One region of the Streptomyces sp. NPDC017993 genome, then DNA from elsewhere that is predicted to be linked to it. Evidence: riboswitches for the same ligand, from Rfam matches in the RefSeq annotation. Region 1 holds a riboswitch; each other region holds the start of a gene.
What was found. A riboswitch is a leader RNA that binds a small molecule or an ion and turns the genes downstream of it on or off. The one in region 1 is predicted to bind cobalamin.
Positions count from the first base shown of each region.

Region 1 (2,193 bases):
GAGGTAGGACAGCACCATGTCCTGCCAGGACACCGCCTTGTGACGCTGGCGGGTGTCCGACATACCGACCATGAGCTGCAGGTCGCCGCCGTCGCGACCGACCCACCCGTGGCCGGAGAAGTGCACCAGCAGCAGGCCGCGCGCCTCGTCGGTGACGGCGTCCAGGGCCTGCTCCAGCTCCCAGGGCTCCTGCGGGCGGCAGATGACGACTTCCTCGTCGGTGAACAGGTCGGTGCCCGGGTCGATCAGGACACGCTTGAGCTCCTCTGCGTTCGCCTCCACTGCGGGGAGTGCGGATAAATTCTTGTAGTCGCTGACACAGATCAGCAGCGCCCGGTTGATCTTGCCCCGCGCGTCGTAGAGGGACATCCGGCTCAGTCCTCGCCGGCGCTGCCGCCCTCGGTCGACCGGCTTGCGGGGTCGGGGCGTTCGGGGGCCGTGCCGCGCGGGCCCGGGTCACCGACCGGTGCCAGCCCGCCGTCACCGCCGACGGCCACGGCCGGCTGCTCCCCCGCCGCCCGTTCCTCCCTGCGGCGCCGCAGCCACTCCCGCAGGGCGATGCTGAGGCTCTTGGTGACCTCGGCGGCGACCGTGCCGATGAGGACCAGGACCAGATCGTCGATGCCGATGGCCATGTCCCCGAGGTCGCGTTCGTCCGCGGCGCCGTCGCCGTCGGTCGGGCGCGGCCGCAGCGTCCAGTCGTGTCGCTGGTGCGCCAGCCACGGCTCACGCTCCAGCCACGCCTTGAGATCCTCGATGTCCTGATGTGCGTTGTTCGTGCCCGTGACCCTGATGCGGATCTCGTGACGGTCAGCCTTGTCCGGCATCCCCCGACCCCCTTCCGGCGGCGCCATCGCCCGCCGTGCCACCAGATAGTGACGTGGGATCAGGTGCGGGGGCAACCGTCCGTGACCCCCGGAGCACCCTGTGGTGTGTGCCACAGTGCCTGCCACAGGGCTGCGTCGCAGGTCAAGAGTGAGTTGACGGGCATTCGTGGGGCGTGGTGGACTGCCGGAGCCATTCGGCGACAGATGAGGAAGTCCGGTGAGAATCCGGCGCGGTCCCGCCACTGTCACCGGGGAGCGTTCCTCCAGGAGAGGTCACGGCCCGTCACGCGCAGACCCGTCAGGTCGCGTGCGTACGGGCTGGAAGGCCGGGGGAGACGCCGATCCGGGAGCCAGGAGACTCTCGTCGCCGTCACGTCGAGCCAGGGCGCGGACCCTGAGTGAGGACATACCGCCATGCCCGGCCGCAGTTCGAGATCCCCGTTGAGCTACGCCGCAGCATCCCTTCGAGGACTGACGGCGGCCTGATCCGATGCGTGCCGAACACGCCACGTACGCGTGCGGCGCGGCCCTCGGCTTTCTCGGCGACCTGATCGCGGCGGATCCCCGGCGCGGCCATCCGGTGGCCGCGTTCGGCCGGGCCGCGGGTGCCGTCGAGCGCCGGCTGTGGCGCGACCACCGTGGCAACGGAGCGGCCCACGCCCTGCTGTGCGCGGGCGGCACGGCCGTCGGCGCCGCGCTCTTGCAGCGCGCCGTACGCGGCCCCCTGTCATCGCCTCCTTCCGCCTCAGCTCCTCCCGCCGGTGGCGTCCGCGCCCGTACCGCCGCGGGCGTGGCACTCACCGCGGCGACGGTCTGGGCCGTGCTGGGCGGCACCTCGCTGGGCCGGGAGGCGCGGGCCATCGGCGGCGCGCTGACCGCGGGCGATCCGGACCTGGCGCGGGAGCGTCTGCCGCATCTGTGCGGGCGCGACCCGCAGGCTCTGGACGAGCCGCAGATGGCGCGCGCGGTGGTCGAGTCGGTCGCGGAGAACACGTCGGACGCGGTGGTGGGCGCCCTGGTATGGGGTGCGCTGGGCGGTGTGCCCGGCCTGGTGGCGTTCCGGGCGGTGAACACCCTGGACGCGATGGTGGGTCATAAATCGCCCCGCTACCGTCGGTTCGGCTGGGCATCGGCCCGGCTCGACGACGTGGCCGGCTGGCCCGGGGCCCGGCTGACCGCCGCCCTCACGGTGCTCGCGGGCCCCGACCGGCGCGGCGCGCTGAACGCCTGGCGGGCCGACGGCGGCGCGCACCCGAGCCCCAACGCGGGCCCGGTGGAGGCGTCGTTCGCGGGCGCGCTGGGAGTCCGGCTGGGCGGCACGCTGGCGTACGGCGGGCGGGTGGAGCACCGTCCGGTGCTCAACGGT
Region 1 covers NZ_JBIRGO010000007.1:338,204-340,396, reverse strand. The annotation lists gene ACH4FH_RS15625 (caspase family protein) at 1-369, opposite strand, end outside; gene ACH4FH_RS15620 (hypothetical protein) at 375-827, opposite strand; cobalamin riboswitch at 1,032-1,188, shown strand; gene ACH4FH_RS15615 (cobalamin biosynthesis protein) at 1,318-2,193, shown strand, end outside.

Region 2 (2,193 bases), on a different contig from region 1:
CGCCATCCCCGTCATGCGGCTGGGCATGGCCACCCGGCGCGCCGACCACGTCCTCGGTCTGCACTTCTTCAACCCGGTGCCCGTGCTGCCCCTCGTGGAGGTCGTCACGTCCCTGCACACCTCACCGGCCGTCGCCGCGACGGCCGAGGAGTTCGTCGCCACGGCACTGGGCAAGACCGTGGTCCGCTCCCAGGACCGCGCCGGGTTCGTCGTCAACGCCCTGCTCATCCCCTACCTGCTGTCGGCGATCCGGATGTCCGAATCCGGCTTCGCCTCCGCGGCGGACGTGGACGCCGGGATGGAGCTGGGCTGCGCGCACCCGATGGGACCGCTCAAGCTGGCCGACCTGATCGGCCTCGACACGGTCTCCTCCATCGCCGCATCGCTGTACGAAGAGTTCAAGGAACCCCTGTACGCGCCGCCTCCCCTGCTGCTGCGGATGGTCGAGGCGGGGCTGCTCGGCCGCAAGACGGGCCGCGGGTTCCACACATACGACCGGGGTTGAGGGACCCGGGTCTGGTCGGGGCTGAGGGGCCGCGACTGCTGTGCTGCGGGGGTGCGGGACGCCTGACGAGGCTGTCCCGCACCCTCGCGCACTGTTATGCGTGCACGGCCCGTGTCTCTTGTCACCGTCCGCGATTCGGTCCGGGGTGTGCGCCCGCTGGTTGTCCCTCTAGGGTGACGAGTGCAGCTGGTTCGCCCCGTCCGCCAGGCGGGAGCGTCGCAAGAGGGAACCCGGTGGGAATCCGGGACTGCCCCGCAGCGGTGAGTGGGAACGAACGCCGTCATACGCACTGGGCCCGGCCGGGTCTGGGAAGCGACGGCCAGTAGGTGTCTCGTACGCGTACGAGACGGGCCCACGAGTCCGAAGACCTGCCCGTTGCCCGCACGCGACCGATCGCGTGCGGCCATCCCGGTGACCTCGTGGGCGGGTCGGCGTACATATCGAGCGGCATACGCGACGACATCACCGCGTGGTCCGCCCGGTCTGTCGTTCCCTTCGCGCTCTCGTTCCGTCTCCGGGACACCAACGAGACATCTTCGCGAAGGAGAGTTCCGTGACAGCGAAGTCCGCAGCCGCGGCAGCACGGGCCACCGTGTACGGCTACCCCCGCCAGGGACAGCACCGGGAACTGAAGAAGGCCATCGAGGGCTACTGGAAGGGCCGCGTCGACGCCGACGCCCTCCGGCAGACCGCGGCAGAACTGCGCCGTGCGAACTGGCAGCAACTGGCCGACGCCGGCATCCACGAAGTGCCGTCCGGCGATTTCTCGTACTACGACCATGTCCTGGACACCAGTGTCATGGTCGGCGCTGTCCCCGAGCGGCACCGCGCGGCGGTCGACGCCGACGCGCTCGACGGCTACTTCGCGATGGCGCGGGGCAACCAGGATGTCGCCCCGCTGGAAATGACCAAGTGGTTCGACACCAACTACCACTACCTGGTCCCCGAGCTCGGCCCGGACACGGTCTTCACCGCCGACTCCACCAAACAGGTCGCCGAGCTGAAGGAAGCACTCGCGCTCGGGCACTCCGCCCGCCCGGTCCTCGTCGGGCCGGTCACCTACCTCCTGCTGGCCAAGCCCGCTCCGGGGGTGGCCGCGGACTTCGAGCCGCTGACCCTGCTCGACCGGCTCCTTCCGGTGTACGCCGAGGTCCTCGCCGACCTGCGGGCAGCGGGCGCGGAGTGGGTGCAGCTCGACGAACCCGCCCTGGTCCAGGACCGCACGCCGGCCGAACTGAACGCCGCCGCCCGTGCCTACCGTGAACTCGGCGAAGCCACCGACCGCCCGAAGCTCCTGGCCGCCTCGTACTTCGGTCGGCTCGGCGACGCGCTGAACGTCCTGGCCAAGGCCCCGGTCGAGGGTGTGGCCATCGACTTCACCGAGTCGGGCGCCGCCAACCTGCAAGACCTCGCAGCGGCGGGCGGGCTGTCGGGCAAGCGCCTGGTCGCGGGCGTCGTCAACGGCCGCAATATCTGGATCAACGACTACGAGAAGTCGCTGTCCACGCTGGGCACGCTCCTCGGTCTCGCCGACCACGTCGACGTCTCGGCCTCCTGCTCGCTGCTGCACGTCCCGCTGGACGCCACCGCCGAACGCGACATCGACCCGCAGATCGCCCGCTGGCTGGCCTTCGCCCGGCAGAAGACGCGAGAGATCGCCGTTCTGGCGCGCGGTCTGGCGCGGGGCA
Region 2 covers NZ_JBIRGO010000019.1:13,655-15,847, reverse strand. The annotation lists gene ACH4FH_RS29500 (3-hydroxybutyryl-CoA dehydrogenase) at 1-505, shown strand, start outside; cobalamin riboswitch at 676-896, shown strand; gene metE (5-methyltetrahydropteroyltriglutamate--homocysteine S-methyltransferase) at 1,059-2,193, shown strand, end outside.
Region 2: linked by a shared signal. The riboswitch ahead of metE (5-methyltetrahydropteroyltriglutamate--homocysteine S-methyltransferase) and the one ahead of ACH4FH_RS15615 (cobalamin biosynthesis protein) in region 1 are both predicted to bind cobalamin.

Region 3 (2,193 bases), on a different contig from region 1:
CCCATATGTACCCGGACGTTGAAGGCGTTCCTTTGGGTACCGCCATCGTCCTTCAGATCCCAGGCGATCCTCTCGTCGGCCCGTTCCCCCATCCGGAGCGCATCGTGAATCTGCGCCTGTGCCGCTCTTAGCTCTTCCCCCAGAGGGCCGCTGACCAGAACCGGATCGTCAAGCATCGTCGCAAGCCACCCGCCCTCGCCACAGCCGGTCGAGCGGATCCCCCCGGGAGGAGCATCACCTGCGGTGCGCCCGTGCGAGGGTGGGCGGTGACCTCGCCCGCCACCCCGTACACGACGGCCGGCAGCTTCGGAGCGAGCCCTCGCCCGGCGGGCCTGAGGCGGTGACTTCACCGTCGCGCAGGACGTAGAGCCGCTTGCCGCGTTGCGACAGGGTGCCTCGGACGAGGTCCCCCATGGCCGGTACGGCTCTGGTGCGTGGCGCGGGGTTTTCTGGGATGCTGCCGTCCGACCCGCGACGGCGGAACGAGGAGCCGGTGAGAATCCGGCACGGTACCGCCACTGTGAGGGGGGAGCCAACTTGCCACCGCCACGGCCTTCTTGTGGGGCCGGCGGCGGGGGCGGCGTCGCACCCGAGTCAGGAGACTCACGCCGTCGTACCTCGGCAAACCGGGGCGGATCTCCCCGAGAGAGGATGGTGGCATTCGTGTGCTCGCGTGCGTGCCTCGGCTGGTGTACGGCCTGCGTTCCTTCGTGGGGAGGGGGCGGCCGGCCCGCGGTGGGGGCGAAGAAGCGCAGGTCGTTTGCCCGGTCCGCGTCGAGGGGGACCGGCGCTTCCCGCGGCGCCGAGGACATCGTCCACTACGCCTCGTTCCGCGCACCGAACCGGCCGGTACGCACGTGGTGACCGCCGAGGATTTGGCCGAAGTCTCCACCGTCGGACCGTACTTCGCCATCTCCTGCGGACCACGAGGCGACGCCGAACGCTTCCGTCCCCTGACCGACCTCTACACCGACCACGACGCCCTGGATCGGTACGTACGCGCCCTAGGGCGGCGGCTGGGGACCGACCAGGCCAGGGTGGCCGCCTCCACCCTGCACATCGGCACGGCCGCCCGTCTGTGGTCCGTCGCCCTGGCCACCACCGCGCTGACCGGCCGGGTACCCGACCTGGCGCCCGAGCGGCTGTGGTGGCGGGCCCCCGAGACCGGCCCCATCGAGCTGTGGCTGCCCGAACCAGGGGAAGCCCCGGGGGATGACGCGCCCGACGTGCTCCACCGGACCGTCGTCGTGCGCAATCTGCTGCCGTTGGGCGACGCCGTACGACGCGCTACCGGGGTGTCCCCGCACGCTTTGCGGGGCAACGCGGCATCGGCGCTCGTCGGCGCCCTGCAGACGCTGCTGGCTCGCGTCCCCGACGCCCCGTGTTCGCCCGTCCCGCTCGCGAGTGCCCTGCTGACGCGGGAGCCACTCGCGAGCGCGGGCGTGTTCACCGTCAGCCCCCTCGAGTACCGCCGCCACAACTGCTGCCTCTATTACCGCGTTCCGGGCATGGGGACATGCGGCGAATGCGTCCTCAACGACAAGAAGACGCGCGCATGACCGGCCCCGAGCTCCCTGGCCCCGTGCTCTCGACTGAAGGCCATGGCGCAGGTTCAATGCGTCGGCGCCGCGGCCGGGTGGTCCGAGTTGGCTGTTGTGCAGGGGTGTCGGCGGCGCAGGAAGCGGAGCAGCAGCGGAGGCAGTAGTGCGCACTGCACGGCGACGGCTGTCCAGAAGAGGCCGGGATGGCCGGTCCGCTCGGCCAGCGCGTAGCCCTCTCCTCCCGCGATGCCGCTGACGAACGCGCCGATTCCGGCTGCCAGCCGCTGACGGCCGAAGACGACGGCGGGTGGGCGGGGGGACCGGGCCAGGGCTTCGAGATCGTTCTTGAGGAAGAGGACGATCTCGCCGAGGCAGATGAGCAGGGCTCCGGCCAGGATGGTGGTGGGAGAGCCGACGGCGAGGGTGCCCATGCCGAGGGCCAGCGCGGCGAAGCCCAGGAGCAGGGCGCGGGTGTAGGGCAGGCGGGCGATCCAGTCGGACAGCAGCGGCTGCGCGACCACGAGCAGCGCGGCGTAGACGGCCAGGACCAGGCCGTAGAACACCGTCGAGGTCCGGGGCACGGCGTAGACCGCGAGGTAGTGCTGGAAGAACATGAAGACGTACACGCTCAGCACGGTGATCGCGAACGGCA
Region 3 covers NZ_JBIRGO010000019.1:1,483-3,675, forward strand. The annotation lists gene ACH4FH_RS29435 (DUF6973 domain-containing protein) at 1-176, opposite strand, end outside; cobalamin riboswitch at 444-626, shown strand; gene ACH4FH_RS29440 ((2Fe-2S)-binding protein) at 861-1,559, shown strand; gene ACH4FH_RS29445 (MFS transporter) at 1,613-2,193, opposite strand, start outside.
Region 3: linked by a shared signal. The riboswitch ahead of ACH4FH_RS29440 ((2Fe-2S)-binding protein) and the one ahead of ACH4FH_RS15615 (cobalamin biosynthesis protein) in region 1 are both predicted to bind cobalamin.

Region 4 (2,193 bases), on a different contig from region 1:
CTACCTGACCGCCAAACTCACGGCGGCGGGCGCGCCCGAGGACCACCTCGCGCCCCTGCGGGCGGCCCGCGCCAAGGGCAGCGCCCGGTCACTGCCCGCCCGGCGGCCCGCGCTGCCCGACCGCGACATCGCCCCCGGCGAGCTGCTCGACCTCCCCGGGCGTCGGCTGCGGGGGATCTGGACGCCGGGGCACACCCCGGGACACGTCTGCCTGCATCTGGAGGAGGAGCACCCGGGGCGGGGCACGGGGGCCGGTGCGGGGGCCGGGGACGGGGAGGCCGGGAGTGCGGTGGCCGGGGCCCCGGCCGGGCAGCCCCACCGCTTCGGCCGGCTGTTCTCCGGCGACCACCTCCTCCCCGGCATCACCCCGCACGTCGGGCTGTACGAGGACCCGGACGACGCCACGGTCACCGACCCGCTGGGCGACTACCTCGACTCCCTGGAGCGGATCGGCAGGCTCGCCCCCGCCGAGGTGCTGCCCGCCCACCAGCACGCGTTCGCCGACGCGGACGGGCGCGTGCAAGAACTCCTCGCCCACCACGAAGAGCGCCTGTCCGGACTGAGAGCACTGCTCCGCGAACCCCTCACGCCCTGGCAGCTCGCGGTGGCGATGGAGTGGAACCGCCCCTGGGAGCAGATCCCCTACGGCTCCCGCAACATCGCCGTCTCGGAAGCCGAGGCCCACCTGCGCCGCCTGGTGAAACTCGGGCACGCCGAGCCCGTCCCCGGCTCCGACCCGGTGACGTACCGGGCGGCATGACCCCCGAGGGCCGGCGCCCGACACCGCCCGACACCGCCCGACACCGCCCGCGGGGAAGGGCTCCGCCGCCCCGCTCCCCGCGCCCGCACGCCGGGGCCGCGTTCCCGCCGGTATCCGTACGTGCGAGCGAACCCCTTGCGGGCGCCGGTTAAGGTGTGCGTGAAAACTTCATCCGTGCCTATCGGGGGAAGCCGGTGAAAATCCGGCGCTGACCCGCAACCGTGAGGACGGCCCGCCCGCGCACCGCGACGCTTACGCGGCACGCACGGCCGTACGAGCCGGAGCACCCGCTGGCGCACGACCAAGGCTCCCGCCCCGGCCCCGCCTTCGGACGGCCGGTGCGCGGCACCGTCGAGGTATACGGAGCTGAGCCCGGTGCCACCGCGTGGGTCCGACGACCGGGCGCGCGGGCGGCCGGCCGAGCGCGGCTGCGTACACCGCTGCGAACCGACCCCGAGAGGCACCGACCCCATGGCTCCTTCCTTCGCCGTCCTGGCACGCCGCGCCGCCGCGGCGCTGGCCACCGCGGCGGTGCTGGGCGCGGCCGCCGCCCCGGCCGCGTTCGCCGACTCCGCCGCCCCGGCCGCGGCCCCCTCGCCCTCCCCCGCGAAGCTGCCCGCCGGCCTGTACGGCGCCACCTCCCCTGAGTACGACGGCGTGTGGCGGCAGTCCCTCGCCCTGCTCGCGCAGGACACGGTGGGCCTGCGGCCCGCGGCGTCGGCGGTCGACTGGCTCACCGGGCAGCAGTGCGCCGACGGTTCGTTCGCCGCCTTCCGGGCCGACCCGGCGAAGCCCTGCGCCGCCAAGACGATGCGGGACACCAACCAGACGGGCGCCGCGGTGCAGGCACTGGCCGCGCTCGGCGGACACGGTGACGCCGTGAAGAAGGCCGTGGGCTGGCTGAAGTCCGTGCAGAACAAGGACGGCGGATGGAGTTCGATGGCGGGCTCGGCGAGCGACGCCAACTCCACCTCCGTGGTCATCGGGGCACTCGTCGCGGCGGGCGAGAAGCCGGCCGCCGTGACCTCGGAAGAGGGCGGCAAGTCGCCCTTCGACGCGCTGCTGACCTTCCAGCTGGGCTGCAGGGCGAAGTCCGCGGAGCGCGGCGCCTTCGCCTTCCAGCCCAAGGACGGCGCGTTGGCCCCGAACGCCGACGCCACCGCGGCCGCCGCGCTGGGCGCCCTCGGCGAGGGCTTCGTCGTCACGCCGGCCGGCAAGGACACAGTCACCCCTGTCCGCCCGCTGACCTGCAAGGACGGTGCGGACAGCCAGGGCGACGACGGTAAGGGCAAGGGCAGCGCGGACGCCGGTGCCCGGAAGGTGGCGGCCGGGGGCGCGGACGCCTACCTCGTCGCGCAGCTCGACGCGAACGGGCAGCACCTGCTGTCCGCGATGCCCGGCGCGGAGGACCAGCCGGACGTCGGCAACACCGC
Region 4 covers NZ_JBIRGO010000017.1:184,615-186,807, forward strand. The annotation lists gene ACH4FH_RS28535 (MBL fold metallo-hydrolase) at 1-760, shown strand, start outside; cobalamin riboswitch at 889-1,070, shown strand; gene ACH4FH_RS28540 (prenyltransferase/squalene oxidase repeat-containing protein) at 1,232-2,193, shown strand, end outside.
Region 4: linked by a shared signal. The riboswitch ahead of ACH4FH_RS28540 (prenyltransferase/squalene oxidase repeat-containing protein) and the one ahead of ACH4FH_RS15615 (cobalamin biosynthesis protein) in region 1 are both predicted to bind cobalamin.